DNA from 3 places in the Citrobacter sp. Igbk 17 genome. Region 3 is predicted to be linked to each of the others. Evidence: predicted binding sites of a transcription regulator. Region 3 holds the regulator's gene; each other region holds the start of a gene.
The links. The regulator sigma-54, encoded in region 3, starts transcription at its own class of promoters, with help from an activator protein. The targets are predictions, from matches to a motif close to GTTGGCACANNTTTCGCTNT.
Positions count from the first base shown of each region.

Region 1: a site for sigma-54 is predicted at 3,527-3,546, ahead of hypA (hydrogenase maturation nickel metallochaperone HypA). Genes of this name have one in related genera too.
Region 2: a site for sigma-54 is predicted at 4,702-4,721, ahead of norV (anaerobic nitric oxide reductase flavorubredoxin). Genes of this name have one in related genera too.

Region 1 covers NZ_JANEWI010000019.1:40,466-50,356, reverse strand. The annotation lists gene hypE (hydrogenase maturation carbamoyl dehydratase HypE) at 1-802, opposite strand, end outside; gene hypD (hydrogenase formation protein HypD) at 799-1,920, opposite strand; gene hypC (hydrogenase 3 maturation protein HypC) at 1,921-2,193, opposite strand; gene hypB (hydrogenase nickel incorporation protein HypB) at 2,184-3,056, opposite strand; gene hypA (hydrogenase maturation nickel metallochaperone HypA) at 3,143-3,499, opposite strand; gene hycA (formate hydrogenlyase regulator HycA) at 3,698-4,156, shown strand; gene hycB (formate hydrogenlyase subunit HycB) at 4,299-4,910, shown strand; gene hycC (formate hydrogenlyase subunit 3) at 4,907-6,733, shown strand; gene NNO08_RS12985 (respiratory chain complex I subunit 1 family protein) at 6,736-7,659, shown strand; gene hycE (formate hydrogenlyase subunit HycE) at 7,677-9,386, shown strand; gene hycF (formate hydrogenlyase subunit HycF) at 9,396-9,891, shown strand, end outside.
Region 2 covers NZ_JANEWI010000019.1:27,626-37,516, forward strand. The annotation lists gene srlB (PTS glucitol/sorbitol transporter subunit IIA) at 1-10, shown strand, start outside; gene srlD (sorbitol-6-phosphate dehydrogenase) at 28-807, shown strand; gene gutM (transcriptional regulator GutM) at 905-1,264, shown strand; gene srlR (glucitol operon DNA-binding transcriptional repressor SrlR) at 1,335-2,108, shown strand; gene gutQ (arabinose-5-phosphate isomerase GutQ) at 2,101-3,066, shown strand; gene norR (nitric oxide reductase transcriptional regulator NorR) at 3,063-4,580, opposite strand; gene norV (anaerobic nitric oxide reductase flavorubredoxin) at 4,772-6,220, shown strand; gene norW (NADH:flavorubredoxin reductase NorW) at 6,217-7,350, shown strand; gene hypF (carbamoyltransferase HypF) at 7,508-9,748, opposite strand; gene hydN (electron transport protein HydN) at 9,888-9,891, opposite strand, start outside.
Region 3 covers NZ_JANEWI010000005.1:110,414-120,304, forward strand. The annotation lists gene kdsD (arabinose-5-phosphate isomerase KdsD) at 1-843, shown strand, start outside; gene kdsC (3-deoxy-manno-octulosonate-8-phosphatase KdsC) at 864-1,430, shown strand; gene lptC (LPS export ABC transporter periplasmic protein LptC) at 1,427-2,002, shown strand; gene lptA (lipopolysaccharide ABC transporter substrate-binding protein LptA) at 1,971-2,525, shown strand; gene lptB (LPS export ABC transporter ATP-binding protein) at 2,532-3,257, shown strand; gene rpoN (RNA polymerase factor sigma-54) at 3,304-4,737, shown strand; gene hpf (ribosome hibernation promoting factor) at 4,760-5,047, shown strand; gene ptsN (PTS IIA-like nitrogen regulatory protein PtsN) at 5,131-5,622, shown strand; gene rapZ (RNase adapter RapZ) at 5,668-6,522, shown strand; gene npr (PTS phosphocarrier protein NPr) at 6,519-6,791, shown strand; gene mtgA (monofunctional biosynthetic peptidoglycan transglycosylase) at 6,890-7,609, opposite strand; gene elbB (isoprenoid biosynthesis glyoxalase ElbB) at 7,606-8,259, opposite strand; gene arcB (aerobic respiration two-component sensor histidine kinase ArcB) at 8,489-9,891, opposite strand, start outside.

The DNA.
Region 1 (9,891 bases), on a different contig from region 3:
TGAGTGCGTCCAGACCCAGCAGTTCGCAAACGCCACGCACGGCAGGTTTCACCGGCAGTGCCGCTTCAGACAGCTCAATGCCAAATCCGCAAGAGGCCGCAAATTCATGTGTTACCGCATTTACGCCGCCGCGGGTGGCATCACGCAGCGCTTTCACGCCAGGAATATCGCGTAGCGTCTGGATAAGCGGCGTTAACACCGCACAGTCGCTGACCAGTTCGCCATCAAGCCCCAACTGTTCGCGCAGGTTGAGGATAGTCGCACCGTGATCGCCAAGTGTACCACTCACCAGCAGCACATCACCCACGCTCAGGGTTTGCGCCCCCCAGTGAATATTGGCGGGAATCGCGCCCATACCGGCGGTGTTGATGAACAGTTTGTCCGCGGCACCGCGCTGCACAACTTTGGTATCGCCGGTTACGATAGCAATCCCCGCTTCACGGGCGGTTGCTGCCATGCTGTTCACGACGGTTTTCAGCGTGTCCATTGGCAGACCCTCTTCGAGGATAAAACCGCAGGAGAGGTAGCGCGGTATCGCGCCGCTGACCGCGACATCGTTAGCCGTACCGCAGATTGCCAGCTTGCCAATGTTGCCGCCGGGGAAGAACAGGGGGTCGATAACGTAGCTGTCCGTTGAAAACGCCAGACGATCGCCTTCTGCGACCAGCTGCGCCAGTTCCAGGCGCGCCTGATCTTCCTGTTCTGCCAGCCACGGGTTAGCAAAAGCTTCCATAAACAGACTGTTGATCAACTGCTGCATAGCCTGACCGCCGCTACCGTGGGCGAGTTGTACGCTGTTCATGCTTCACACTCCTGCTGACGATACTGATACCAGGCGGCACATGCGCCTTCAGAGGAGACCATCAGGGCACCAAATGCGGTCTCCGGGTTACAGGTTTTACCAAATAATGGGCACTGATGCGGTTTGCATCGGCCAGTCAGCACCTCTCCGCAACGTGCGCGCGGATCGTCATAGACCTGCTGCGGCGCTGGCTGGAAATGTGCTTCGGCGTCAAAACGCTGATAATCAGGCGTCAGGTGAACGCCGGATGATTCGATCACGCCCAGACCCCGCCATTCGCTGTCACCGTTGACACTGAACACGTCGGCGATAGCCTGCTGGGCTAACGCGTTACCGGCATCCGGTACCACGCGGCGGTACTGGTTTTCAACCTGGCTTTGGGCCGCTATTTTCTGCTCGATCAGCATCACGACGCCTTGCAGCAGATCAAGCGGCTCGAAGCCGGCGACCACCAGCGGGCGATGGAAATCTGAGGCAATGAAATTATAGGCGTCAGTGCCAATCACCATACTGACGTGACCTGGCGCCAAAAAGGCGTCGATACCGTTGTCCGGCTGTTCCAGCAGGCTGCGCAGCGTTGGGATCAAGGTGATGTGCTGGCAGAAAAAGTAAAAGTTCTGCACATCGCGCTGTTTGGCCTGCTGCAGAGTTATGGCGGTTGTCGGCATGGTGGTTTCAAAACCCAGGCCAAAGAACACCACTTTGCGCGTTGGGTTTTCCTCGGCCAGCTTCAGTGCATCCATCGGGGAATAGACGATACGGACATCCGCGCCGCGTGCTTTGGCCTGTAGCAGTGAGCCCTGTTTTCCAGGGACGCGCATCGCGTCGCCAAAGGTGCAGAAAATCACTTCCGGGTGGCTGGCGATTTCGACACAGCTGTCAATTCTGCCCATCGGCAGAACGCACACCGGGCAGCCTGGACCGTGAATAAACTCCACATTTGCGGGCAGAAGCTGATCGAGGCCGAATTTAAAGATAGCGTGGGTATGACCACCACAAACTTCCATAATGCGCAGCGGGTGTTCAGCGGTGTAGGAGAGGTGAGCGGCACGCTCGCACAGATGCTCTATCAACTGCATCACCTGTTCTGGTGCGCGATATTCGTCAACAAAACGCATTTATTTTTCCTCGCCATACAGCAACGCGCCGACATCCGGCTCAACGTCAAACATGTTTTGTAGCGCGTCGAGCGTATCGCGCGCTTCAGCTTCATTAATGATGCTCATGGCGAAACCGACGTGAACCAGTACCCACTGGCCCAGACGCGGCTCACCCTTTTCATCACAGCTCCCGACCAGCGTCAGATCGACGTCGCGCTGAATACCGCAAACATCGACCTTAGCCTGGTTGCCATCAATGGTGCGGATTTGACCCGGAACACCTATGCACATCGCTGATTCTCCAGCCATGACAGCCATTGATCCATCCCTTCACCGCTGGTGGCGGAAATCAGGATGATTTCAATGTCCGGGTTCACTTCCCGGGCGCTGGCGATGCACTTCTCAACATCAAAATTAAGGTAAGGCAGCAGATCCACTTTGTTGAGCAGCATCAGTGATGCAGCAGCAAACATGTGCGGGTATTTCAGCGGCTTATCTTCGCCTTCGGTAACAGAGAGCACGGCGACTTTATGACGCTCGCCGAGGTCAAAGCTGGCCGGGCAGACCAGGTTACCAACGTTCTCAATGAACAGAATGCCGTTGTCATCAAGCGGCAGACGTGGCGCGGCATCGGCAATCATTTGCGCATCAAGGTGGCAACCTTTACCGGTGTTGACCTGGATTGCAGGGGTGCCGGTGGCGCGAATACGAGCGGCATCGTTAACCGTCTGCTGGTCGCCTTCAATGACGGCACATGGCACACTGTCTTTCAGCTTCATCAGCGTTTCGGTCAGCAGCGTCGTCTTACCGGAGCCTGGGCTTGAGACGAGGTTCAGTACCAGATGCTGACGGGCAGCGAATCGGGCGCGGTTGCGCTCGGCCAGACGATTGTTTTTGTCCAGTACGTCTATTTCGACTTCCAGCATGCGGCGCTGGCTCATACCTGGCGCGTGAGTTCCTGCTTCACCGTGACCATAGTGCAGATCGCCTTCAGCGGTCTGGCTCGGTGCGAAACTGGAGGTTTTCACACCGGTAATATTCAGTGCCGGGCGAGCCGCCGGGGCAAATGGCGCGCTGCGGAACGCCGAGTGGGGGTTATGTTCATCACCCTCTATATATAGGTTGCCTTCAGCGCAACCACATGTCGTACACATCGCTCACTCCTGATCTTTATCTTGCGGTATATCTGTTGCCGGATGGCAGTTTTGCCTTATCCGGCCTACCAGAGGTGTCACCGGAATTAGTCTTCGGCGTCGCCTATTTCAATTCTTCGAATCTGTAAGCCGTCGTCGGCCACAATTCTCAGCATATCGCTATTGCATTGCGGACACCGACGCACGCGCTGCGTCAGCAACGTGACGTATTGCTGACAAGATTCGCACCAACATTCGGCTTCTTGTTCTTCGAGGTGGAGTTTACAACCTTCTGCAAGGGTGCCACGGCATACCAGATCAAAACAAAAGGCGAGAGCGCTGGTTTCTACGCAAGAAAATGCGCCAATTTTGAGCCAGACCCCAGTTACCCGCTTTGCGCCATGTTGGGTGGCCTGTTGTTCAATCAATTCCAGTGCCCGTTGGCAGAGGGTTATTTCGTGCATATCGCCTCCTAAGATGTTGCCGTTTTAAAAGCAATAAGCATGCCAGGTTGAATTTTCACGTTCGTGACAATGTCGACGATGACGAAATGACATGTCGTCATCGCGCCATAAATTCATAACCATATGAAAATAAACAAAATTAATTTTGGCATGAAATGTGCTTAGGGCTGTTCATCTCTGCTAAACGGGTAACCTGACATGACTATTTGGGAAATAAGCGAAAAAGCCGATTACATCGCTGAACGGCATCGTCGCCTACAGGACCAGTGGCGTATCTACTGCAACTCGCTGGTTCAGGGGATCACCCTGTCAAAAGCGCGTTTGCATCATGCGATGAGCTGCGCGCCGGACAAGGATTTGTGCTTTGTCCTTTTTGAACACTTCACTATCTACGTCACGCTGGCGGACGGCTTTAACAGCCACACCATCGAGTACTACGTTGAAACGAAAGACGGTGATGATAAGCAACTGATTGCACAGGCAGAGTTGACCCTCGACGGACAGGTCGATGAGCGCATCAGCAACCGCGATCGCGAGCAGGTGCTGGAGCACTATCTCGAAAAAATCGCCAGCGTCTACGACAGCCTGTACACCGCGGTTGAAAACAATATGCCGGTGAATTTAAGCCAGCTGGTTGAAGGACATAACCCGGCTTAAGCCTCGGGTGTTGCCCACTTGAGTCATGATGCGGTTTGTTCTGCATCACGACGGTTTAGGGAATGGGCATGTCGAAAAATGTCGAAATGACATTTTACAGACATGTTTTCGTCAAAAATGACTATCACCTGAGGAATGCCTGGTGAATCGTTTTGTAATTGCTGACTCCACTCTTTGCATTGGCTGCCACACCTGTGAGGCCGCCTGCTCAGAGACTCATCGCCAGCATGGCCTGCAGTCAATGCCGCGCCTGAAAGTGATGTTAAATGAAAAAGAATCTGCGCCGCAGCTTTGCCACCAGTGTGAAGATGCGCCTTGCGCTACCGTTTGTCCGGTTAATGCGATTAATCGCGTTGACGGTGCCGTACAGCTGAATGAAAGCCTGTGCGTCAGCTGCAAATTGTGCGGGATCGCCTGTCCGTTCGGTGCGATTGAGTTTTCCGGCAGCCGTCCGCTGCACATCCCGGCGAACGCCAATACGCCAAAAGCGCCCCCGGCTCCGCCGGCTCCTGCGCGTGTGAGCACGCTGCTAGACTGGGTACCGGGCGTTCGTGCCATCGCGGTGAAATGCGATCTGTGTAGTTTTGACGAGCAAGGTCCGGCCTGCATACGCATGTGCCCGACCAAAGCCCTGCACCTGGTGAGTAACATCGATATCGCACGCGCCAGTAAACGTAAGCGTGAGCTGACTTTCAATACCGATTTCGGCGATCTCACCTTGTTTCAGCAGGCTCAGAGTGGAGATGCAAAATGAGCGCAATTTCACTGATTAACAGCGGCGTAGCCTGGTTTACAGCGGCTGCGGTTCTGGCATTTCTGTTTTCATTTCATAAATCGCTGAGCGGCTGGATTGCTGGGGTTGGCGGTGCGGTAGGCAGCCTGTGTACCGCAGCCGCCGGTTTTACCGTTCTGACCAATGCGCTGGCGGTGAGCGGCGTGATGCCGTTTATTGGCCACAGTCTGCAAATTACTCCGCTGAATGCTATCTGGCTGATTACGCTGGGTCTGTGCGGCCTGTTTGTCAGCCTGTACAACATTGACTGGCATCGTCATCCGCAGGTGAAGGCTAACGGCCTGCTGGTGAATCTGCTGATGGCCGCGGCCGTGTGCGCAGTGGTTGCCAGCAACCTCGGTACGCTGGTGGTGATGGCAGAAATCATGGCGCTGTGCGCGGTGTTCCTGACTGGCTGCAGCAAAGAAGGCAAGCTGTGGTTTGCGCTGGGGCGTATCGGTACGCTGATGTTGGCGCTCGCGTGTTATCTGGTGTGGCAACGCTACGGCACCCTGGAACTGCGCCTGCTTGACCTGCGTACCCAGGAGCTGCCGCTTGGCTCCGACATCTGGCTGCTGGGTGTGGCTGGCTTTGGCTTGTTGGCAGGGATTATCCCGCTGCATGGTTGGGTGCCTCAGGCGCACGCTAACGCCAGCGCACCGGCTGCGGCATTGTTCTCTACCGTGGTCATGAAAGTCGGTTTGCTGGGTATTCTCTCCCTGTCGCTGCTGGGCGGTAACGCGCCGCTGTGGTGGGGCGTTACGCTGCTGGTGTTAGGCATGATCACCGCGTTTGTCGGTGGTTTGTATGCGCTGATGGAACATAACATCCAGCGTCTGCTGGCGTACCACACGCTGGAAAACATCGGCATTATTCTGCTGGGGCTGGGTGCTGGCGTGACCGGGATTTCCCTCAATCAACCAGCGCTGATTGCGCTGGGTTTGACTGGCGGTCTGTATCATCTGGTTAACCACAGTTTGTTCAAAAGCGTCTTGTTCCTGGGCGCAGGCAGCATCTGGTTCCGTACCGGTCATCGTGATATCGAAAAACTGGGCGGGATCGGTAAACGCATGCCGGTGATTTCTCTGGCGATGCTGGTTGGGCTGATGGCGATGGCTGCACTGCCGCCGCTGAACGGCTTTGCCGGTGAGTGGGTTATCTATCAATCCTTCTTTAAGCTCGGAAACAGTGGCGCCTTTGTCGGCAGTTTGTTAGGACCGTTGCTGGCGGTCGGACTGGCGATTACCGGCGCACTGGCGGTGATGTGTATGGCGAAAGTTTATGGCGTTACGTTCCTTGGCGCACCGCGCACGAAGGAAGCTGAAAATGCCTGTTGTGCACCCATCCTGATGGGCGTGAGCGTGGTTGCGCTGGCTATCTGCTGCGTGATTGGCGGCGTTGCTGCGCCGTGGCTGCTGCCGATGATCTCCTCTGCCGTTCCGCTGCCGTTGGAAACCGCGAACACCACCGTTTCTCAGCCAATGATCACGCTGCTGCTGATCGCGTGTCCGCTGCTGCCGTTCATCATCATGGCCATTTTCAAAGGCAACCGTCTGCCGTCGCGTTCACGCGGTGCGGCGTGGGTGTGTGGTTACGATCACGAGCAGTCAATGGTGATCACCGCGCACGGTTTTGCCATGCCGGTGAAAGAAGCCTTTGCCCCGGTACTCAAACTGCGTAAATGGCTGAACCCGGTATCACTGGTTCCGGGCTGGCAGAATGCGGCTGCACCGGTGCTGTTCCGTCGCCTGGCGCTGATTGAGCTGGCGGTGCTGGTGGTGATTGTGGTTTCACGAGGAGCCTGAGAATGAGTGTTTTATATCCGTTAATTCAGGCGCTGGTACTGTTTGCCGTTGCGCCGCTGCTGTCCGGTATTACCCGCGTGGCGCGTGCGCGTTTGCACAACCGCCGCGGTCCAGGCGTTTTGCAGGAATACCGCGACATTATCAAACTGCTGGGGCGTCAGAGCATTGCGCCTGCGGATTCCAGTTGGGTTTTCCGTCTGACGCCGTTCGTGATGGTGGGCGTGATGCTGACTATCGCCACCGCGCTGCCGGTAGTGACCGTGGGTTCACCGCTGCCGCAACTGGGTGATTTGATAACCTTAATCTACCTGTTCGCCATTGCCCGCTTCTTCTTTTCAATCTCGGGTCTGGATACCGGTAGCCCGTTCACCGCAATCGGTGCCAGCCGTGAAGCGATGCTTGGCGTACTGGTTGAACCTATCCTGCTGCTGGGTCTGTGGGTTGCGGCGCAGGTTGCAGGTTCAACGCATATCAGCAACATCGCTGACACCATTTATCACTGGCCTGCGGCTCGCAGTATCCCGCTGATTCTGGCGCTGTGCGCCTGTGCCTTCGCCACCTTTATCGAAATGGGCAAACTGCCGTTCGACCTGGCGGAAGCTGAACAGGAACTGCAGGAAGGTCCACTGACCGAATACAGCGGCAGCGGTTTTGCGGTGCTGAAGTGGGGCATTAGCCTCAAACAGTTGGTGGTTCTGCAAATGTTCGTCGGCGTATTCCTGCCGTGGGGACAGATGGAAACCTTCACCGCGGGTGGGTTGCTGCTGGCGCTGGTGATTGCCATCGTCAAGCTGGTCCTCGGCGTGCTGGTCATCGCCCTGTTCGAAAACAGCATGGCGCGTCTGCGTTTTTGCGCCACTTCACGCGTGACCTGGGCCGGTTTTGGGTTTGCGTTTTTAGCGTTCGTCTCCTTGCTGGTGGCGTGATTTAAGAGAGTTTGAGCATGTCTGAAGAAAAATTAGGTCAACACTATCTCGCCGCACTGCACCAGGCCTTTCCGGGTGTGGTGTTGGATGAAGCCTGGCAGACCAAAGATCAGCTGACAATTACCGTCAAAGTGAACTATCTGCCTGAAGTGGTGGAGTTCCTGTACTACAAACAGGGCGGTTGGTTGTCCGTACTGTTTGGTAACGACGAACGCCAGTTGTGCGGTCATTACGCCGTTTACTACGTGATGTCGATGGAGCAGGGCACCAAGTGCTGGATAACCGTCCGCGTTGAAGTCGATGCCAATAAGCTGGAATTCCCGTCCGTCACGCCGCGCGTTCCAGCTGCGGTGTGGGGCGAGCGTGAAGTGCGCGACATGTACGGTTTGATCCCTGTGGGTCTGCCGGATGAACGTCGTCTGGTCCTGCCGGATGACTGGCCGGACGAACTCTACCCGCTGCGTAAAGACAGCATGGATTATCGTCAGCGCCCGGCACCGACTACCGATGCCGAAACCTACGAGTTCATTAACGAGCTGGGCGACAAGAAAAATAACGTGGTGCCGATTGGCCCACTGCATGTGACCTCCGATGAACCGGGGCATTTCCGTCTGTTTGTTGATGGTGAGAACATCATCGACGCCGACTACCGCCTGTTCTATGTCCATCGTGGCATGGAAAAGCTGGCAGAAACCCGTATGGGTTATAACGAAGTGACATTCCTGTCGGACCGTGTTTGCGGCATCTGTGGTTTTGCCCACAGTACTGCGTATACCACGTCCGTTGAGAATGCGATGGGCATCGTGGTGCCGGAACGTGCGCAGATGATCCGCGCCATTCTGCTGGAAGTTGAACGTCTGCACTCGCACCTGCTGAACCTCGGTCTGGCCTGTCACTTTACCGGTTTCGATTCCGGCTTCATGCAATTCTTCCGTGTGCGTGAAACGTCCATGAAGATGGCGGAAATTCTCACCGGGGCGCGTAAAACGTACGGTCTGAACCTGATTGGCGGGATCCGTCGTGACCTGCTGAAAGAAGACATGATCCAGACCCGTCAACTGGCGCAGCAAATGCGTCGTGACGTGCAGGAACTGGTCGACATGCTGCTCAGCACGCCGAACATGGAACAGCGTACCGTTGGCATTGGTCGCCTGGACCCGGAAATTGCCCGTGACTTCAGTAACGTCGGTCCAATGGTTCGCGCCAGCGGCCACGCGCGTGATACCCGCGCAGACCACCCGTTCGTAGGCTACGGTCTGCTGCCGATGGAAGTCCACAGCGAGCAAGGTTGTGACGTCATTTCTCGTCTGAAAGTCCGTATCAATGAAGTCTATACCGCACTGAACATGATCGACTTTGGTTTGGATAACCTGCCAGGCGGCCCGCTGGCGGTGGAAGGCTTTACCTATATTCCTCACCGCTTCGCGCTGGGCTTTGCCGAAGCGCCACGTGGGGATGATATCCACTGGAGCATGACTGGCGACAACCAGAAACTGTACCGCTGGCGCTGCCGTGCAGCCACTTATGCTAACTGGCCGACGCTGCGTTACATGCTGCGTGGTAACACCGTTTCCGATGCTCCGCTGATTATCGGTAGCCTCGATCCTTGCTATTCCTGTACTGACCGTATGACCGTGGTCGATGTGCGTAAGAAGAAGAGCAAAGTCGTACCGTACAAAGAACTTGAGCGCTACAGCATCGAGCGTAAAAACTCGCCGCTGAAATAAGGAATCGCCATGTTTACCTTTATCAAAAAAGTCATCAAAACTGGGGCGCCGACGTCGTCGTATCCACTGGAGCCGATTGCGGTCGATAAAAACTTCCGTGGTAAGCCGGAACACAATCCGCAGCAGTGCATTGGCTGCGCAGCCTGCGTTAATGCCTGTCCGTCCAATGCGCTGACGGTTGAAACCGATTTGGCCACCAATGAGTTGGCGTGGCAGTTCAATCTCGGACGCTGCATTTTCTGTGCTCGCTGCGAAGAAGTTTGCCCGACGGCGGCAATCAAGCTGTCGCAGGAGTATGAACTGGCCGTGTGGAAGAAAGAGGATTTCCTGCAGCAGTCTCGCTTTGCGCTGTGCAATTGCCGCGTATGTAACCGTCCATTTGCGGTGCAAAAAGAGATTGATTACGCCATTGCGCTGCTGAAGCACAACGGTGACACCCGTGCGGAAAATCACCGTGAAAGCTTTGAGACCTGCCCGGACTGTAAGCGCCAGAAATGTCTGGTGC
Region 2 (9,891 bases), on a different contig from region 3:
TGTTGCTTAAGATTGAAGGAGAAAAAAATGAATCAGGTAGCCGTTGTCATTGGTGGAGGCCAGACCCTGGGAGCATTCCTTTGCCGTGGGCTTGCGACAGAAGGATACCGCGTTGCGGTCGTCGATATTCAAAGCGATAAAGCGGCGAATGTGGCACAGGAAATTAACGCCGAGTTCGGTGAAGGTACCGCTTACGGTTTTGGTGCAGATGCCACCAGCGAACAGAGCGTGCTGGCGCTGTCTCGCGGAGTCGATGAAATATTCGGTCGCGTTGACCTGCTGGTTTACAGCGCGGGCATTGCCAAAGCGGCATTTATCAGCGACTTTCAGTTGGGGGATTTCGACCGTTCACTTCAGGTGAATCTGGTCGGCTATTTCCTCTGTGCACGTGAATTCTCGCGCCTGATGATCCGTGATGGCGTGCAGGGCCGCATTATCCAAATCAACTCCAAATCGGGGAAAGTGGGTAGCAAGCATAACTCGGGTTACAGCGCGGCGAAATTTGGCGGCGTGGGCTTAACGCAATCGCTGGCACTGGACCTGGCGGAATACGGCATTACCGTGCACTCATTAATGCTGGGTAACCTGCTGAAATCTCCAATGTTCCAGTCATTGTTACCGCAATATGCCACTAAACTTGGCCTCAAGCCGGACCAAGTGGAGCAGTACTACATTGATAAAGTGCCACTCAAGCGCGGCTGCGATTATCAGGACGTACTGAATATGCTGCTGTTTTACGCCAGTCCAAAAGCCTCTTACTGCACCGGGCAGTCCATCAACGTGACCGGCGGTCAGGTGATGTTTTAAGAGACATGATTGCCCGGTGGCGCTGCGCTTACCGGGCCTACACGCAGTAGGCCGGATAAGGCGCAGCCGCCATCCGGCGAAATCAAAGGAGCACATTATGGTTTCCGCACTGATTACCGTCGCCGCCATTGCGTGGTGTCTGCAACTCGCGTTGGGAGGCTGGCAAATATCCCGTTTTAATCGGGCTTTCGATAAGCTCTGCCAGCGGGGTCGGGTCGGCGTGGGTCGCTCCGGTGGGCGTTTTAAACCCCGCGTTGTGGTCGCTATCGCACTGGATGAGCAACAGCGGGTTGCTGATACGTTATTTATGAAAGGTCTTACCGTTTTTGCAAGACCTGGCAAAATTGCCACAATTATGGGCAAACATCTTGATGAATTACAGCCTGATGTGATCTTTCCCCATGATCCGCTTTCGCAGAATGCACTATCATTGGCGCTTAAACTGAAACATGGGTAATTTCGTTGTGAATGCTAATAGCTTGCGAAATTATCATTTTGCAACTTATTAAGTCAGGGTAATCACGCCTATGAAACCTCGTCAGCGTCAGGCTGCCATACTGGAGCACTTGCAAAAGCAGGGAAAATGCTCGGTTGAAGAACTGGCCCACTACTTTGACACCACCGGTACGACCATTCGTAAGGATCTGGTCACTCTGGAAAATGCCGGAACCGTCATTCGCACCTATGGCGGCGTAGTATTGAATAAAGACGAATCTGACCCGCCAATCGATCACAAGACGCTGATCAACACGCATAAAAAAGAGCAAATTGCCGAAGCCGCCGTTCGCTTTATTCACGATGGCGACTCCATTATTCTGGATGCAGGCAGTACGGTGCTGCAGATGGTGCCGATGCTCAGCCGCTTTAGCAACATCACCGTCATGACCAACAGCCTGCACATTGTTAATGCGCTTTCGGAGCTGGACAACGAGCAAACCATCCTGATGCCCGGTGGGACATTCCGTAAAAAATCTGCGTCATTTCACGGACAGCTGGCAGAAAATGCCTTTGAGCAGTTCAGCTTTGATAAACTCTTCATGGGCACCGACGGCATCGATCTCAATGCCGGCGTAACCACATTTAATGAGGTGTTTAGCGTCAGTAAAGCGATGTGCAATGCCGCTCGCGAAGTCATTCTGATGGCTGACTCGTCAAAATTTGGGCGCAAAAGTCCCAATGTTGTGTGCAGTCTGGAAAGCGTCGACAAATTGATTACCGATGCGGGTATTAACCCTGCGTTTCGTCAGGCGCTGGAAGCAAAAGGGATTGAAGTGATTATAACCGGAGAGACCAATGAGTGATGCACTACTGAACGCGGGCCGTCAGACGTTAATGCTGGAATTACAGGAAGCCAGTCGACTGCCAGAGCGACTGGGCGATGATTTTGTTCGGGCTGCCAATACTATCATCCACTGTGAAGGCAAAGTGATTGTTTCCGGGATTGGCAAGTCAGGCCATATTGGCAAAAAAATCGCGGCAACCCTCGCCAGTACCGGCACGCCCGCCTTTTTTGTGCATCCGGCAGAAGCGCTGCACGGCGACTTAGGAATGATTGAAAGTCGCGATGTCATGCTGTTTATCTCCTACTCTGGCGGGGCTAAGGAGCTGGATCTCATCATTCCACGCCTGGAAGACAAATCCGTCACCCTGCTGGCAATGACCGGAAAACCAACTTCGCCACTGGGCCTGGCAGCCAAAGCGGTGTTGGATATTTCAGTAGAGCGTGAAGCCTGCCCGATGCGCCTGGCGCCAACCTCCAGCACCGTCAACACGCTGATGATGGGCGATGCGCTGGCGATAGCCGTGATGCAGGCTCGTGGGTTTAACGAAGAAGATTTTGCCCGTTCCCATCCGGCCGGTGCGCTGGGCGCACGTCTGTTAAATAAAGTGCATCACCTGATGCGCCGTGACGATGCTGTACCACAGGTCACGCTCACTACCAGCGTCATGGATGCCATGCTGGAACTGAGTCGCACAGGTCTGGGCCTGGTAGCGGTCTGCGACGATCAATCGCTGGTGAAAGGTGTCTTTACCGACGGAGACCTGCGCCGTTGGCTGGTCGGCGGTGGCGCACTTACGACTCAGGTAAGCGAAGCGATGACCCATAATGGCGTCACGCTGCAGGCGCAGAGCCGAGCGATTGATGCCAAAGAAGTTCTGATGAAGCGCAAAATCACCGCGGCGCCGGTGGTGGATGAAAACGGTAAACTCACCGGCGCTATCAACCTGCAGGATTTCTATCAGGCAGGGATTATTTAATCCTTAAGTCCAAGACGCTTCGCCAGCCGGTGCAGGTTGGCGACGTCTGTTTCCAGCGCCCGCGCACTTGCCGCCCAACTGTGATTATTCTGCGCCAGTGCCCGGCGAATCATCTCCCGTTGGAAAGATTCTGTTGCCTCACGCAGGTTATGATGCAGCGGAACCTCGGGAAGAACCTCCGGCGGCGGGACGGAACTGTCATCCTGTAAAGCAAAATGCTGCGCTTCCAGAACCACTTCATCCCCTGCCCTTGTCGCCCTTGCCAGCACCACGGCGCGGTGAATAGCATGTTCCAGTTCACGAACGTTTCCCGGCCAGCCGTAGTTCAACAAATGGCTACGCGCACCGCCACTTAACACCACGCGGGAAAGCCCCAGTCGCAGCCGACATTGCTCGCAAAAATACCCCGCCAGCAAAACAACGTCCTCACCGCGTTCGCGCAGTGGTGGCACAGAAAGAGGAAAGACGCTCAGGCGATGAAACAAATCCGCGCGGAAATTCCCGGCCAGCACCTCTTCACGCAAATCGCGGTTGGTTGCTGCCAGCACGCGTACGTCAACGCGCAGACTGCGATCGTCCCCCACGCGCTGAATATCCCCGTACTGCAATACGCGCAGCAACTTGGCCTGTAGCGCCAGCGACAATTCACCTATCTCATCCAGAAACAGCGTACCGTTGTCCGCCATTTCAAATTTCCCGCTACGGTTGCTGATAGCCCCGGTAAACGCCCCTTTGACGTGACCAAACAGCTCGCTTTCTGCCACGCTTTCCGGCAACGCTGCGCAGTTCAGATACACCAGTGGATTTACCGCACGCGGCGAACCTTCGTGGATGGCCTTCGCCACCAGCTCTTTCCCGGTTCCCGTCTCACCGCTGATCAAAACATTGAGATCGGAGCCCGCAACAATCTCGATCTCTTTTTTCAGTTGCATCATATTGGGCGACAGGCCAATCATTTGCGTTTCTTTCACCTGCTCGAAGGCCGTTGACGAGCCTGGCAGCATGTTCTGGCTTTCCAGTTGCTCAATCAGCAGCGCATTACTGAGCGCGCCCGCCGCCAGCGCGGCAATCAGCCTAAGCTCTTCATCACTGAACACATCGAACTGATCGGGTTCCATGCCATCCAGCGTGAGCGCCCCGATCAGACTTTGTCCGGCAAACAGCGGCAATCCGATACAGGCATGCACCTTCAGGCTCTCCTGACCGGGGATCAACCCATCATAAGGATCGGGCAAATCGCTGTCGGCGGGGAAACGCACCACATCCCCGGCACGGGCAATCGCCTCCAGCCGTGGGTGCCCCTCCAGCGTAAAGCGCCTGCCGAGAACATCCTGCGTCAGTCCATCGATCGCCAGCGGAATAAATTGTCGGGATTCATAGCGCAACAATGCCGACGCATCGCACTCCAGCACCTGACGTAACGTCGTGATCAGGCGTTGAAAACGGTCCTGATGCCCAATACCGCTTTGTAATTCAATGGCGATGCCCGCCAGCACGTCTACAGAAAAGCTCATGACCACCTCATTGTCATTTTGACAATTAATATTGTCATATTGACAATGAAATGAATAGTCATTTTGACTACCACTTTGTAGGCAATAAATATTAAATCGTTATAAATCAAACAAATAAAAAGTTGGCACGCAACCTGCAATAAGCAAAACATCTTTTTTAGAAAAACGCGAAATTAATTACTGAGGTTGCTATGTCTATTCTGGTTAAAAATAACATTCATTGGGTTGGCCAACGTGACTGGGAAGTTCGTGATTTCCACGGAACCGAATACAAAACGCTGCGCGGCAGCAGCTACAACAGCTATCTTATCCGTGAAGAAAAAAATGTCCTGATCGATACAGTAGACCACAAGTTTAGCCGTGAATTCGTGCAGAACCTGCGCAGTGAAATCGACCTGGCAGATATCGATTACATCATCATTAACCATGCGGAAGAAGACCACGCCGGGGCGCTGACCGAGCTGATGTCCTGCATCCCGGATACCCCGATTTACTGCACAGCCAACGCCATTGACTCCATCAACGGTCACCACCATCACCCGGAATGGAACTTTAACGTGGTGAAAACCGGTGACTCGCTGGACATTGGTAACGGCAAACAGCTGATCTTCGTGGAAACACCGATGCTGCACTGGCCGGACAGCATGATGACCTACATGACCGGTGATGCGGTACTGTTCAGTAACGACGCCTTTGGCCAGCACTATTGCGATGAACGCTTATTCAACGACGAAGTGGATCAGACGGAGTTATTCGAACAGTGTCAGCGCTACTACGCTAATATCCTGACCCCGTTCAGCCGTCTGGTCACACCGAAAATCACGGAGATCCTCGGCTTCAACTTGCCGGTCGACATGATTGCCACTTCCCACGGTGTGGTATGGCGCGACAACCCAACACAAATCGTAGAGATGTACCTGAAATGGGCGGCGGATTACCAGGAAGACCGCATCACCATTTTCTACGACACCATGTCGAACAACACCCGCATGATGGCCGATGCGATTGCCCAGGGCATCAACGAAGTGGACCCGAACGTCGCGGTGAAAATCTTCAACGTTGCCCGCAGCGATAAAAACGAAGTACTGACTAACGTCTTCCGCTCTAAAGGCGTGCTGGTAGGGACTTCGACCATGAATAACGTGATGATGCCGAAAATCGCGGGTCTGGTGGAAGAAATGACCGGCCTGCGTTTTCGTAACAAACGCGCCAGCGCCTTCGGTTCACATGGCTGGAGTGGCGGTGCGGTAGACCGTTTGTCCACTCGCCTGCAGGATGCAGGTTTTGAAATGTCACTGAGCCTGAAAGCAAAATGGCGTCCTGATCTGGATGCGCTGGAACTGTGCCGCCAGCACGGTCGAGAAATTGCACGTCAGTGGGCACTTGCTCCGCTGCCGGAAACCCAGGTGAAAGCCGTCGCCCAGGAAGAAGCCTGCGCCTGTGCCGCTGCGGCTGCCGCGGACCTCGGCCCAAGCATGCAGTGCAGCGTTTGCCAGTGGATCTACGATCCAGCAAAAGGTGAGCCGCTGCAGGATGTCGCACCGGGTACACCATGGAGCGACGTGCCGGACAACTTCCTGTGCCCGGAATGTTCATTAGGTAAAGACGTCTTTGACGTACTGGCAACGGAGGCAAAATGAGCCGCGGAATTGTCATTATTGGTTCGGGCTTTGCCGCCCGCCAGTTAGTCAAAAATATCCGTAAACAGGATGCAACGGTTCCGTTGACCCTGATTGCCGCTGACAGCATGGATGAGTACAACAAGCCCGATCTCAGCCACGTGATCAGTCAGGCACAGCGCGCAGACGACCTCACCCGCCAGTCGGCGGGGGAGTTTGCCGAACAGTTTAACTTACGCCTGTTTCCGCATACCTGGGTTACTGATATCGACGCGGATGCTCACGTGGTGAAAAGCCAGGAGCAGCAGTGGGAGTACGACAAACTGGTACTGGCAACGGGCGCATCGGCTTTTGTGCCGCCGGTTACCGGGCGTGAGTTAATGCTTACTCTGAATAGCCAGCAAGAGTATCGCGCCTGTGAAACACAGCTGCGTGATGCCCGGCGGGTACTGATTGTCGGTGGCGGTCTGATTGGTAGTGAACTGGCGATGGATTTCTGTCGTGCCGGCAAAGCGGTGACGCTTATCGATAACGCCGCCAGCATTCTGGCCTCGTTAATGCCGCCGGAAGTCAGCAGCCGTTTGCAGCACCGACTGACCGATATGGGTGTGCATCTGCTGTTGAAATCACAATTGCAGAGTCTGGAGAAAACCAGCACCGGTATCCGCGCCACGCTCGATCGTCATCGTAGTGTCGACGTTGATGCGGTAATCGCCGCAACCGGTCTGCGCCCGGAAACCGCACTGGCGCGTCACGCTGGATTGACTATCAATCGGGGGGTTTGCGTCGACAGCTACCTGCAAACCAGTCATCCGGACATTTATGCTCTCGGCGACTGTGCGGAGATTAACGGTCAGGTGCTCCCGTTCCTGCAACCGATTCAGTTAAGCGCCATGTATCTGGCGAAAAACCTGCTCGGCGGCAATGCGCCATTGAAACTGCCCGCCATGCTGGTAAAAGTCAAAACGCCGGAACTGCCGTTACACCTGGCAGGGGAAACCCAGCGTCGCGATCTGAACTGGCATATTGCCGCCGAAGCGCAAGGGATGGTCGCCCGGGGGATGAACGACGAAGGTCAATTGTGTGCCTTCGTCGTCAGTGAAGACCGGATGAAAGAAGCCTTCGCGCTGCTGAAAACGTTGCCCGTGTAAATCTGTGATGCCGGATGGCGGCTACGCCTTATCCGATCTACAACCTTATCCAGCAACGCGGCTACTGATTTATTAACCTCACGCACATGGATGTGCGTTGCCACTTGTCGGTATGCCCCGACATGTTTTTCTTGCCCCGCCAGTCCCGGGGCTTTTTTTATTTTTGCCCTAACGCTCGCGCTGCGGCAATCACACCCTGCCCCAATGACAATCCACCGTCGCCCGCCGGTAAACGCTGCGGGAACAATAACGTAAAATCGGCCAGGTAAAATGCCAGTCGGGTTGACAATAAACGGTTATGCATTACACCGCCGCTGAATACTAACGTCTTAATCCTGCGCGCTTCAGCCTGTTCCCGCATCAGAGTGGCAAACCCACGCGCCAGCGCATCGTGAAACGCCCACGCTCTTTCTGTCGATTTGGCCTGCCAGTTCAACCATTGGTGCCAAAAAGCCGCTAAGTCCAGATGGTTGCCATCAAGCGGCACCGTGACAGGATGATCAACGCCAGCACATTGCGATGCCATCGCCTCCAGGGCACAGGCCGCTTCCCCCTCGTAGCTCAGCGATTCCGGCGCGCACTCGAGTGCGGCTGCAACGGCATCAAACAACCGTCCGCACGATGAGGCCTGCGGGGTATTGATCCCTCGCTCGATGGCGCGAGCCAGCACCGGCCAGTTTTGCTGTTGCAGCGCTGACGTTTCCGGGTAACGCTGCCAGTCAGGAACAAAACGCAGGCACTGCGCCAACAGATTGCGCCACGGCTGTTTTGCCGCCAGATCGCCGCCGGCCAGTGCCACGGCAGGTAAGCCACCGAGGTGTTCGCATTCACGATAATTGACCCGCAAACACTCGCCGCCCCACAGCGCACCGTTTTCGCCCATGCCAATACCGTCTAGCGTCAGGGCAATCACATCGCCACCGTCCAGCGGCCAGCCGTGCTCGGCCAGACACGCAGCAGCATGCGCATGATGATGCAGCACCGTTTCAGTCGGCAGATTCATCTCGCTGGCCCACTGGCTGGAAACATAACCAGGGTGCGCGTCATGGACGATACGCTGCGGTGTAAAGTCATAAATATTCTGGATCAGGCGCAACGCGTCACGCCACTGATGTTGAATACCATCGTCGCTAAGATCGCCCAAATGCTGGCTGATAACCGCCTGCTCACCACGCACCAGACAGAAAGTATTTTTTAAATCTGCGCCTAAACACAACATCGGCGGCACATCGCGAAAGCCCGGCGGTAGCGCAACCGCATCCGGCACGTAGCCCCGGGAGCGGCGTAGCATTTCCCCGCTTTGACGTACCACGGAGTCATCCATACGCTGCACAATTTCACGGTTGTGTAGCAGGAACCCATCTACAATCTCACGCAAATCATCCAGAGCCTGCGCATTGGTAATGGCCGGTGGCCTGCCGCTGAGATTGCCGGAGGTCATCACCAGTGGGCAGTTCAGTGCCTGTAACAGCAGGTGCTGTAATGGATTAGCAGGTAGCATTATCCCAATTTCCGTCAGCCCGGGCGCAATCTCCTCACTGAGCGCAACAACATCGTGTTTATTCACTAACACGATAGGCGCGGCGGGCGTTGTCAGCAGACGACGAGCGGCCTCTGGCAATCCGTTATCATCGGGCAACATCACCGCCAGAGGCTTAGCCGGACGGTGTTTGCGCTGCCTGAGTCGGGCCACGGCATTATCGTTACGGGCATCGCAGACCAGATGAAATCCGCCAATGCCTTTCACCGCCACAATGCCGCCCGCTTTCAGCTGTGCCACCGCCGCCAGCAGTGCATCTTCTTTTTCAGCACGCACACCAGTACCGATCCATTCCAGATGCGGGCCGCATGCCGGGCAAGCAACGGGCTGGGCGTGGAAGCGACGGTCATACGGATCGCGATACTCTTTGTCGCACTGCGGACAGAGCGGGAAAGACGCCATGACGGTCAACGGACGGTCATACGGCATCGCGCGGATAATCGTAAAGCGTGGGCCACAGTGGGTACAGTTGATAAAGGGATAGCGATAGCGACGTTCGCCGGGCGTGTTCATTTCAACAAGGCATTCAGGACAGGTCGCGGCATCGGGGACAATTTGCGTATTCATCGTTCCGCCCGCGCTCTGTCGAATCGAGAAATCAGCTGGCCGCTGCGTCCAGACAAATGGCTCACTTTCGATGCTATCGATACGTGCCAGCGGTGGGCAGTGCTGATGCAACTGGGTAATAAACGCCGCGGGATCTTCCAGCAATCGCACAACCACGCCATCACCGTCGTTACACACGTCGCCGTGTAGGTGCAGGCGCTGCGCCAGTTGCCAGACAAAGGGGCGAAATCCGACGCCCTGAACCTTGCCGCGAATACGCAGTTGTACGCCGGAGTGGTGGTTTATTGTCATGATGAATTCCCGCGGTATTGTATCCCTGAAATGTCCGTTTGCCGGATGGCGGCTTCGCCTTATCCGGCCTACATGACGCCCTTGTAGGCCTGATAAGCTGCGCGCCATCAGGCACGTATTTTACGCGGATTTTCAGATATCAG
Region 3 (9,891 bases):
CCGGGTAAAGTCGTGGTGATGGGAATGGGAAAATCAGGGCATATCGGGCGCAAGATGGCCGCCACGTTTGCCAGTACCGGCACGCCCTCATTTTTTGTGCATCCTGGCGAAGCCGCACACGGCGATCTGGGTATGGTGTCACCGCAGGACGTCGTGATTGCCATTTCTAACTCAGGTGAATCTAATGAGATTGCAGCGTTAATTCCGGTGTTAAAACGCCTGCACGTCCCCCTTATTTGCATGACGGGTCGTCCGGAAAGCAGTATGGCGCGTGCAGCAGATGTCCATCTGTGTGTTAAAGTGCCCAAAGAAGCCTGCCCATTAGGTCTGGCACCGACCAGCAGTACGACCGCAACGCTGGTCATGGGCGATGCGCTTGCCGTTGCGTTACTCAAAGCACGCGGCTTCACCGCAGAAGATTTTGCGTTATCTCATCCTGGTGGCGCACTGGGGCGTAAGCTTTTGTTGCGCGTAAACGATATTATGCATACGGGAGACGAAATCCCGCATGTGACTAAAAGCGCCAGTCTGCGTGATGCCTTATTGGAGATCACGCGGAAAAATCTCGGCATGACCGTCATTTGCGATGACGCGATGAAGATTGACGGCATCTTTACGGATGGCGATTTACGTCGTGTCTTCGATATGGGCGTTGATGTACGCCAGTTAGGCATTGCCGATGTGATGACCCCAGGGGGCATTCGCGTGCGTCCAGGGATTCTTGCCGTTGATGCCCTGAACTTAATGCAGTCCCGCCATATCACCTCGGTAATGGTTGCTGATGGCGACCAGTTACTGGGTGTGTTACATATGCATGATCTGCTGCGTGCAGGTGTAGTGTAAGAAACTCAAGGATAAAGAAAATGAGTAAAGCAGGTGCGTCGCTTGCGACCTGTTATGGACCCGTCAGCACTGACGTCATCACCAGGGCAGAAAACATCCGTCTGCTGATCCTTGATGTGGATGGCGTGCTGTCTGATGGTCTGATTTATATGGGCAACAACGGTGAAGAGCTGAAGGCGTTTAACGTCCGCGATGGCTACGGAATTCGCTGCGCGCTCACTTCCGGTATTGAGGTTGCCATTATTACCGGACGAAAGGCTAAACTTGTAGAAGATCGCTGTGCCACATTAGGGATCACACATCTGTATCAGGGGCAGTCGGACAAACTGGTTGCCTTTGGCGATCTGCTTAGCAAACTGGCAATCGCGCCTGAGAATGTGGCGTATGTCGGCGATGACCTGATCGACTGGCCGGTGATGGCAAAAGTGGGATTAAGCGTCGCGGTAGCGGATGCTCATCCGTTGCTGATCCCGCGGGCCGATTACGTCACCCGTATCGACGGGGGGCGCGGCGCAGTGCGCGAAGTCTGCGACTTATTACTCCTGGCGCAGGGCAAACTGGATGAGGCCAAAGGGCAATCGATATGAGCAAAACCAGACGTTGGGTTATCATTCTACTGTCGCTGGCTGTCCTTGTGATGATTGGTATTAACCTGGCAGACAAAGACGACACCGCCCAGGTTGTCGTTAATAACAACGAGCCAACCTATAAGAGCGAGCATACCGACACCGTCGTGTACAGCCCTGAGGGCGCGCTGAGCTATCATTTGATCGCGCAACACGTTGAATATTATTCAGATCAAGCAGTTTCGTGGTTCACCCAACCGGTGTTAACCACGTTTGATAAGGACAAAGTACCGACCTGGTCGATCAAGGCCGATAAGGCCAAGTTGACCAACGATCGGATGCTGTACCTGTATGGCCATGTTGAGGTTAACGCGCTGGTGCCTGACTCTCAACTACGCAGAATTACTACCGATAACGCGCAGATCAACCTTGTGACGCAAGATGTCACTTCCGATGATCTGGTCACGTTGTATGGAACAACATTTAACTCCAGCGGACTGAAGATGCGCGGCAACTTACGCAGCAAGAACGCCGAGCTGATTGAAAAGGTTAGAACCTCATATGAAATCCAAAACAAACAAACTCAGCCTTAATCTTGTGCTTGCCAGCTCACTTCTGGCCGCCAGCATTCCGGCATTTGCCGTCACTGGCGATACCGAGCAGCCGATTCACATTGAATCGGACCAGCAGTCTCTGGATATGCAGGGCAACGTGGTGACGTTTACCGGCAATGTCATCGTGACTCAGGGCACGATCAAAATTAATGCCGATAAGGTCGTCGTCACGCGTCCGGGCGGTGAAGACGGTAAAGAAGTGATTGATGGATATGGCAATCCGGCGACCTTTTACCAGATGCAGGACAATGGTAAACCGGTTAAAGGCCACGCCTCACAGATGCACTATGAGCTGGCAAAAGATTTCGTCGTCCTTACCGGTAAGGCTTATCTGGAACAGCTCGATAGCAACATTACGGGCGATAAGATCACCTATCTGGTAAAAGAACAGAAAATGCAGGCCTTCAGTGAGAAAGGCAAACGCGTCACCACCGTTCTGGTTCCGTCGCAATTGCAGGACAAAAACAAGACCAAGGCTCCGGCAGAGAAAAAAGGTAACTGATTCGTTATGGCAACATTAACTGCAAAGAATCTTGCAAAAGCCTACAAAGGCCGTCGTGTGGTGGAAGATGTCAGCCTGACCGTCAACTCCGGGGAGATCGTCGGTCTGCTCGGTCCTAACGGTGCGGGCAAAACCACAACCTTTTACATGGTAGTCGGCATTGTGCCGCGCGATGCTGGCAACATTATCATTGATGACGAAGATATCAGTCTGTTACCTCTGCATGCGCGTGCCCGTCGCGGTATCGGGTACTTACCGCAGGAAGCCTCTATTTTTCGTCGCCTGAGTGTATTTGATAACCTGATGGCGGTTCTGCAAATTCGTGACGATCTTTCCAGCGAGCAGCGTGAAGATCGCGCCAATGAGCTGATGGAAGAATTCCATATCGAACATCTGCGTGACAGCCTTGGACAGGCACTCTCCGGTGGGGAACGCCGCCGTGTGGAGATCGCCCGCGCACTGGCAGCTAATCCCAAATTTATCCTGTTGGATGAGCCCTTTGCCGGTGTTGACCCGATTTCCGTCATTGACATCAAACGTATTATTGAACACCTGCGCGACAGCGGGCTTGGCGTGCTGATTACCGACCATAACGTGCGCGAAACGCTGGCTGTTTGTGAGCGCGCCTACATTGTGAGCCAGGGACACCTGATCGCACACGGTACGCCGACAGAAATCCTGCAGGACGAGCACGTTAAACGCGTATACCTTGGGGAAGACTTCAGACTCTGATAGGGTAGTAGACTTCACGTCACCGCAGGAGACAACAACTCTGAACATGAAGCAAGGTTTGCAACTCAGGCTTAGCCAACAACTGGCGATGACGCCTCAGCTACAACAGGCTATCCGTCTGTTGCAGTTGTCCACGCTGGAACTTCAGCAAGAACTTCAGCAAGCGCTGGAAAGTAACCCACTGCTCGAGCAAACCGATCTTCACGACGAAATTGATACCCAGGAAAAGCAGGATAGCGAATCCCTCGATACGGCTGACGCACTCGAACAAAAAGAGATGCCGGAAGAGCTACCGCTGGATGCCAGTTGGGATGAGATTTACACCGCAGGTACGCCGTCTGGCACCAGCGGGGATTACATCGACGACGAACTGCCTGTGTATCAGGGTGAAACCACGCAATCGCTGCAAGATTACCTGATGTGGCAGGTGGAACTGACGCCATTCTCAGATACCGATCGTGCTATTGCCACGTCAATTGTGGATGCAGTCGACGAAACGGGCTATCTCACCGTCACGCTGGACGACATACTCGACAGCATGGGCGATGACGACGTCGGTATCGATGAAGTCGAAGCCGTGCTTAAACGCGTTCAGCGTTTTGATCCCGTGGGTGTGGCAGCAAAAGATCTCCGCGATTGCTTACTGATCCAACTTTCGCAGTTTGACAAAGCCACTCCATGGTTGGAAGAAGCACGTCTGATCATCAGCGATCACCTTGATCTACTCGCCAACCACGACTTCCGCACCCTGATGCGCGTAACCCGACTGAAAGAAGATGTGCTGAAAGAAGCCGTCAATCTTATCCAGTCGCTTGACCCAAGACCCGGACAATCTATCCAGACCGGTGAACCAGAGTACGTCATCCCGGATGTGCTGGTGCGTAAGCATAACGATCGCTGGGTAGTCGAACTCAACAGTGACAGCATTCCGCGTTTACAGATCAACCAACACTACGCCGCCCTGTGCAATAACGCGCGCAATGATGCTGACAGCCAGTTCATTCGTAGCAACCTTCAGGATGCGAAATGGCTGATTAAAAGTCTGGAAAGCCGCAATGACACGCTATTGCGCGTTAGCCGCTGTATCGTTGAGCAACAGCAAGCCTTCTTTGAACAAGGCGAAGAGTATATGAAACCGATGGTGCTGGCCGATATCGCCCAGGCCGTCGAGATGCATGAATCGACCATTTCCCGAGTGACCACGCAAAAGTATCTGCACAGTCCGCGCGGCATTTTTGAATTGAAGTATTTCTTCTCCAGTCACGTTAACACTGAAGGCGGAGGCGAAGCCTCTTCTACAGCTATCCGCGCACTGGTGAAGAAATTAATTGCGGCCGAGAACCCAGCGAAACCGCTGAGTGACAGCAAGTTAACCTCTATGCTGTCAGAACAAGGTATCATGGTGGCGCGCCGCACCGTTGCGAAGTACCGAGAGTCTTTATCCATTCCGCCGTCTAACCAGCGCAAACAGCTGGTTTGACCCAACCGATAAGGAAGACACTATGCAGCTCAACATCACTGGAAATAACGTCGAAATCACTGAGGCCCTGCGCGACTTTGTCACCACAAAGTTCGCCAAGCTTGAACAATATTTCGACCGGATTAATCAGGTCTATATTGTGTTGAAAGTGGAGAAGGTCACACACATCTCGGATGCAACACTGCATGTGAACGGTGGCGAAATTCATGCCAGCGCGGAAGGTCAGGATATGTACGCCGCCATTGACGGTTTAATTGATAAACTGGCTCGGCAGTTAACAAAACATAAAGATAAACTGAAACAGCACTAACTTGTCCGGGCAGTTAGCGGGTGCAGGACGGCCTGTTGTGCAGCACAACGGGCCATTTGTACAGTTAGCGCTTAGGTGAAATTATGACAAATAACGATACGACTCTACAACTGAGCAATGTTCTTAACCAGGAATGTACGCGCGCGGCCGTTCACTGCCAAAGCAAGAAACGCGCACTGGAAATCATCAGTGAACTGGCGGCAAAACAACTTAGCTTGCCTCCTCAGGTGGTATTTGAAGCCATTCTGACGCGTGAAAAAATGGGCAGTACCGGTATTGGCAATGGTATTGCCATTCCGCATGGAAAGCTGGAAGAAGACACCCTGCGTGCGGTTGGTGTATTTGTTCAACTTGAAACGCCAATCGCGTTCGATGCCATTGATAATCAGCCAGTCGATCTGCTTTTCGCCCTGCTGGTCCCGGCGGACCAAACCAAGACGCATTTGCATACGTTGTCACTGGTCGCAAAACGTCTGGCAGATAAAACCATCTGTCGTCGCCTGCGCGCCGCGCAGAGTGACCAGGAGTTGTATCAAATCATCACTGACACCGAAGGTGGACAGGATGAAGCATAACAACCCAATGGCATCCTTTTCTGTCGTTGTGAGGAGAAACAGTACATGGTACTGATGATCGTCAGCGGTCGTTCAGGGTCAGGTAAGTCTGTCGCCCTGCGCGCGCTGGAAGATATGGGTTTTTACTGCGTGGATAACCTTCCCGTCGTGTTGTTGCCCGAACTGGCTCGAACCCTCGCCGATCGCCAGATATCTGCGGCTGTCAGCATTGATGTGCGCAACATGCCCGAGTCCCCGGAGATTTTTGAGCAGGCCATGAGTAACCTGCCTGAAGGCTTCTCACCGCAACTGCTGTTCCTTGATGCCGACCGTAACACGCTGATTCGCCGCTACAGCGATACGCGCCGTTTACACCCGCTGTCCAGCAAGAACTTGTCCCTGGAAAGCGCTATCGATAAAGAAAGCGATTTACTGGAGCCATTGCGTTCGCGCGCTGACCTGATCGTAGACACCTCTGAAATGTCTGTGCACGAGCTGGCGGAAATGTTACGTACCCGACTGCTGGGCAAACGTGAACGTGAATTAACGATGGTATTTGAGTCCTTTGGCTTTAAACACGGAATCCCTATTGATGCGGATTACGTCTTTGATGTCCGCTTCCTGCCTAACCCGCACTGGGATCCAAAGCTACGCCCGATGACCGGTCTGGACAGGCCCGTCGCGGCCTTCCTCGACAGACACACAGAAGTACACAATTTTATCTACCAGACTCGCAGCTATCTTGAGCTATGGTTACCCATGCTGGAGACCAACAACCGCAGCTACCTCACTGTAGCCATCGGCTGTACCGGCGGGAAACACCGTTCGGTGTATATTGCAGAGCAACTGGCAGACTACTTCCGCTCGCGCGGTAAAAACGTGCAGTCACGCCATCGTACGTTGGAAAAACGCAAATCATGACCGTGAAGCAAACTGTTGAAATCACGAATAAGCTGGGCATGCATGCCCGGCCGGCAATGAAACTGTTTGAGCTAATGCAGGGTTTTGAAGCAGAAGTTCTGCTGCGTAATGATGAAGGGACGGAAGCCGAAGCAAACAGCGTTATCGCTCTGCTGATGCTGGATTCCGCCAAAGGACGCCAGATAGAAGTTGAAGCCACGGGTCCGCAGGAAGTTGAGGCCCTGGCCGCGGTAATTGCCCTGTTTAACTCGGGATTTGACGAGGATTAGTGAAGTGCCTGATGCGCTACGCTTATCAGGCCTACACGGCAATGACCTACTCCAGTAGGCCGGATAAGGCGTTTACGCCGCATCCGGCGATAACCCCGCTAATACAGCTTATTTTCACGCATAAACGACTCACCGCCCAGCTGGCGCATTTGGCGCATGATCCACGCCTGACGACTGCGCACATAGCCGGAAGGCGCACTCGCCTTAAAACGTAACGGATTGGGTAGAACCGCCGCCAGCAATGCCGCTTCAGACGGGCTAAGACGGCTGGCGGGTTTATGGAAATAGCGCTGTGATGCAGCCTCTACACCGAATACTCCATCGCCAAACTCCGCAATATTCAAATAAACCGTCAGGATGCGTTTCTTACTCCAGACTGTTTCTATCCCCAGCGTTAACCCGGCCTCGAGCCCTTTGCGCACCCAGCTACGCCCATCCCACAAAAAGAGGTTTTTTGCCGTTTGTTGCGATAACGTCGAGGCACCCCGAATACGGTTTTCATTACGTTCGTTATGCGCCAACGCTTTCTCTATCGCAGAGACATCAAATCCCCAGTGGTCGGGAAATTTCTGGTCCTCAGCGGCAATGACCGCCAGCCCCATCCATGGTGATATCTCATCCATACTGGCCCAGTCAGAATGCGCCACATAGCCGAAATCACCCTGTATCCAGGCACCAAGCTGCCGCTCAATCATGACCGCCGAGAAAGGAACGGGCATCACGCTGAAGAGCGCTATACCCCCGCCCCAGAACACGGCGAGGACAATAACTGCCCGCAGAAATAGACGTCGCAGAAAGGCGATAGCCCCTTTTCTCATTCAGCCAGTACCAAAACACGTGAGACCAGTTTGTCGATCCCACTCGCCGCCTGGGCGATATCCTGCGCCAGCATGTAAGCAGGCGTGGTGACAACTTTATTATCTTCATCAACCACAATGTCATCGACCGGGCAAGGCACATGTTCAGCACCCATCTCTTCCAGCACTTCCGCTGTATCGATGTCAGTGCCAATGGTCAGACGCAGCGGGAAGTCAAAAATCTTGGGTAACATAGCAGGAGCAATACACATGAATCCCAGGGGTTTTCCAGCCTGATGCAGCGCCTTCGCCAGCGCGGCTAAGTCGCTATCAACCCGGCATTCACTGCCCTGGCTGGCAAAATTGCTCAGATTTTTTGCTGCGCCAAACCCGCCCGGCACAATTAGCGCATCCAGCTCCGTTGCAACCGCCTGGGCCAGGGGGCGAATATCACCACGCGTAATACGCGCAGCTTCAATCAGGACATTGCGCGTTTCCGGCATCGGCTCGCCCGTCAGATGATTAATCACATCCGCCTGCTGTTTATCTGGCGCAAAGCAGATAGCCTGAGCGCCATTGCGGGCAATAGCCAGCAGCGTGAGTACGGCTTCGTGGATTTCTGTACCGTCATACACGCCACATCCGCTGAGCACTACGCCAACTTTTTTCATCGTGATACTCCTTTCGCAACTGACTGAAGCATATTAATAATTCTGATTAGAATGCCACGCTTCACACATTTAACTGATTCATGTAACAAATTATTTAAGATTTGCTATCTTAACTGCGTGCGGCCTGAAAATTAGGGCTGCGCCCTTGTAAACAATGATAATAATTTACGGCGCAGCCACGATTTCCCTGGTGTTGGCGCAGTATTCGCGCACCCCGGTCAAGCCGGGGTCATTTTTTTTCCACGCTCGCAACCCAGGCTCTTAATACCGCCACGTCGTGCTGCCACTCCTGCTTCATCTCTTCAATCCATTCAGCCACGTTATCTTCCCAGGCAGGAAGGTCAGGTGATTGAATTTGCTGCCCCAACTGTTGCAGGTGGCGCAGACCGACAGATCCAGCTGCACCTTTAATTTTATGGCCTTCCTCAACCACGCCTTTTTTATCACGGGCAGTCAGATTAGACTCCAGCACGCTCAAATATCCCGGCATCATTTTCTCAAACACCGCCAGACCGTCGGTGATCAACTTCGGCCCGACCAGTTCGAGGTATTGTTCCAACATGGGAATATCTAACAGCGCTTGCGATTTACTGCTTTCTTTAGACGTCACAGTGCTCTCCTCTTCGTTTCGGGTATCCCAGTATTTTTTGATCATGGCGGTTAACGCCGGAACTGACAGCGGCTTACTCAGCACGTCGTCCATTCCTGCATCCAGATATTCTTTTTTATCTTTCAGTACGTTGGCGGTGAGAGCCACCAGCGGTGGGAGATCCTCGCGCGCATATTTTTGCGTCAGTTCGCGGGAGATATCGAGCCCTGTCATATCCGGTAGCTGAATATCCAGCAGCACCAGGTCATATTCACCCGGTTTGAACATATCCAGCGCGGCTTGCCCGGTCATCGCGACATCCACGCTATTGCCCAGTTTTTCCAGCACCGAACGCGCTACGATGACGTTCAGTTCAATGTCTTCCACCAGCAGCACATTCAGGGCGGGTAACGGCATTTCATCGTCTTCAAAAGCATCTTCAATCTCTTCCGCCACGGCAGGAGCATGCACGGTTAGCGTAAAGATGGAGCCTTTTCCGGCCTGGCTGGAAACCGTAATATCACCGCCCATGTTTTTCGCCAGACGCTTCGATACGGCCAGTCCAATCCCGGTTCCCGTTGCCGGTTTACCACCATGGCTGTCCTTCACCTGATAGTACATGGCGAAGATTTTATCCTGCTCATCCTGCGGAATACCGATCCCGGAATCCTCCACCTCAAAATGCAGTATGTCTCCCTCGTCATAGCGAGCCCGCACGGTCACCTGCCCTTGCTGGGTGAATTTCACGGCATTGCTGATCAGATTCCACAGAATTTGACGCAGACGCGTTCCGTCTGTGATGACCTTATGTGGCAGCGGTAGCGTCGGCTCAAGAACAAAGCGCAATCCTTTTTGTTGCGCCTGCAAGCCGGAGAGGTTTTCCAGATCCGCCATAAAGCTGGTGAAATCGATTGGCTGGTTATCGAGCTGGACTTTGCGCCGCTCCATCTTATCCATATCGATAATATCGTTGAAAATGTTCCCCAACGTCACGGCGGAAACATGGATAGTTTTGAGATATTTTTCCTGCTCCGCGGTTAAAT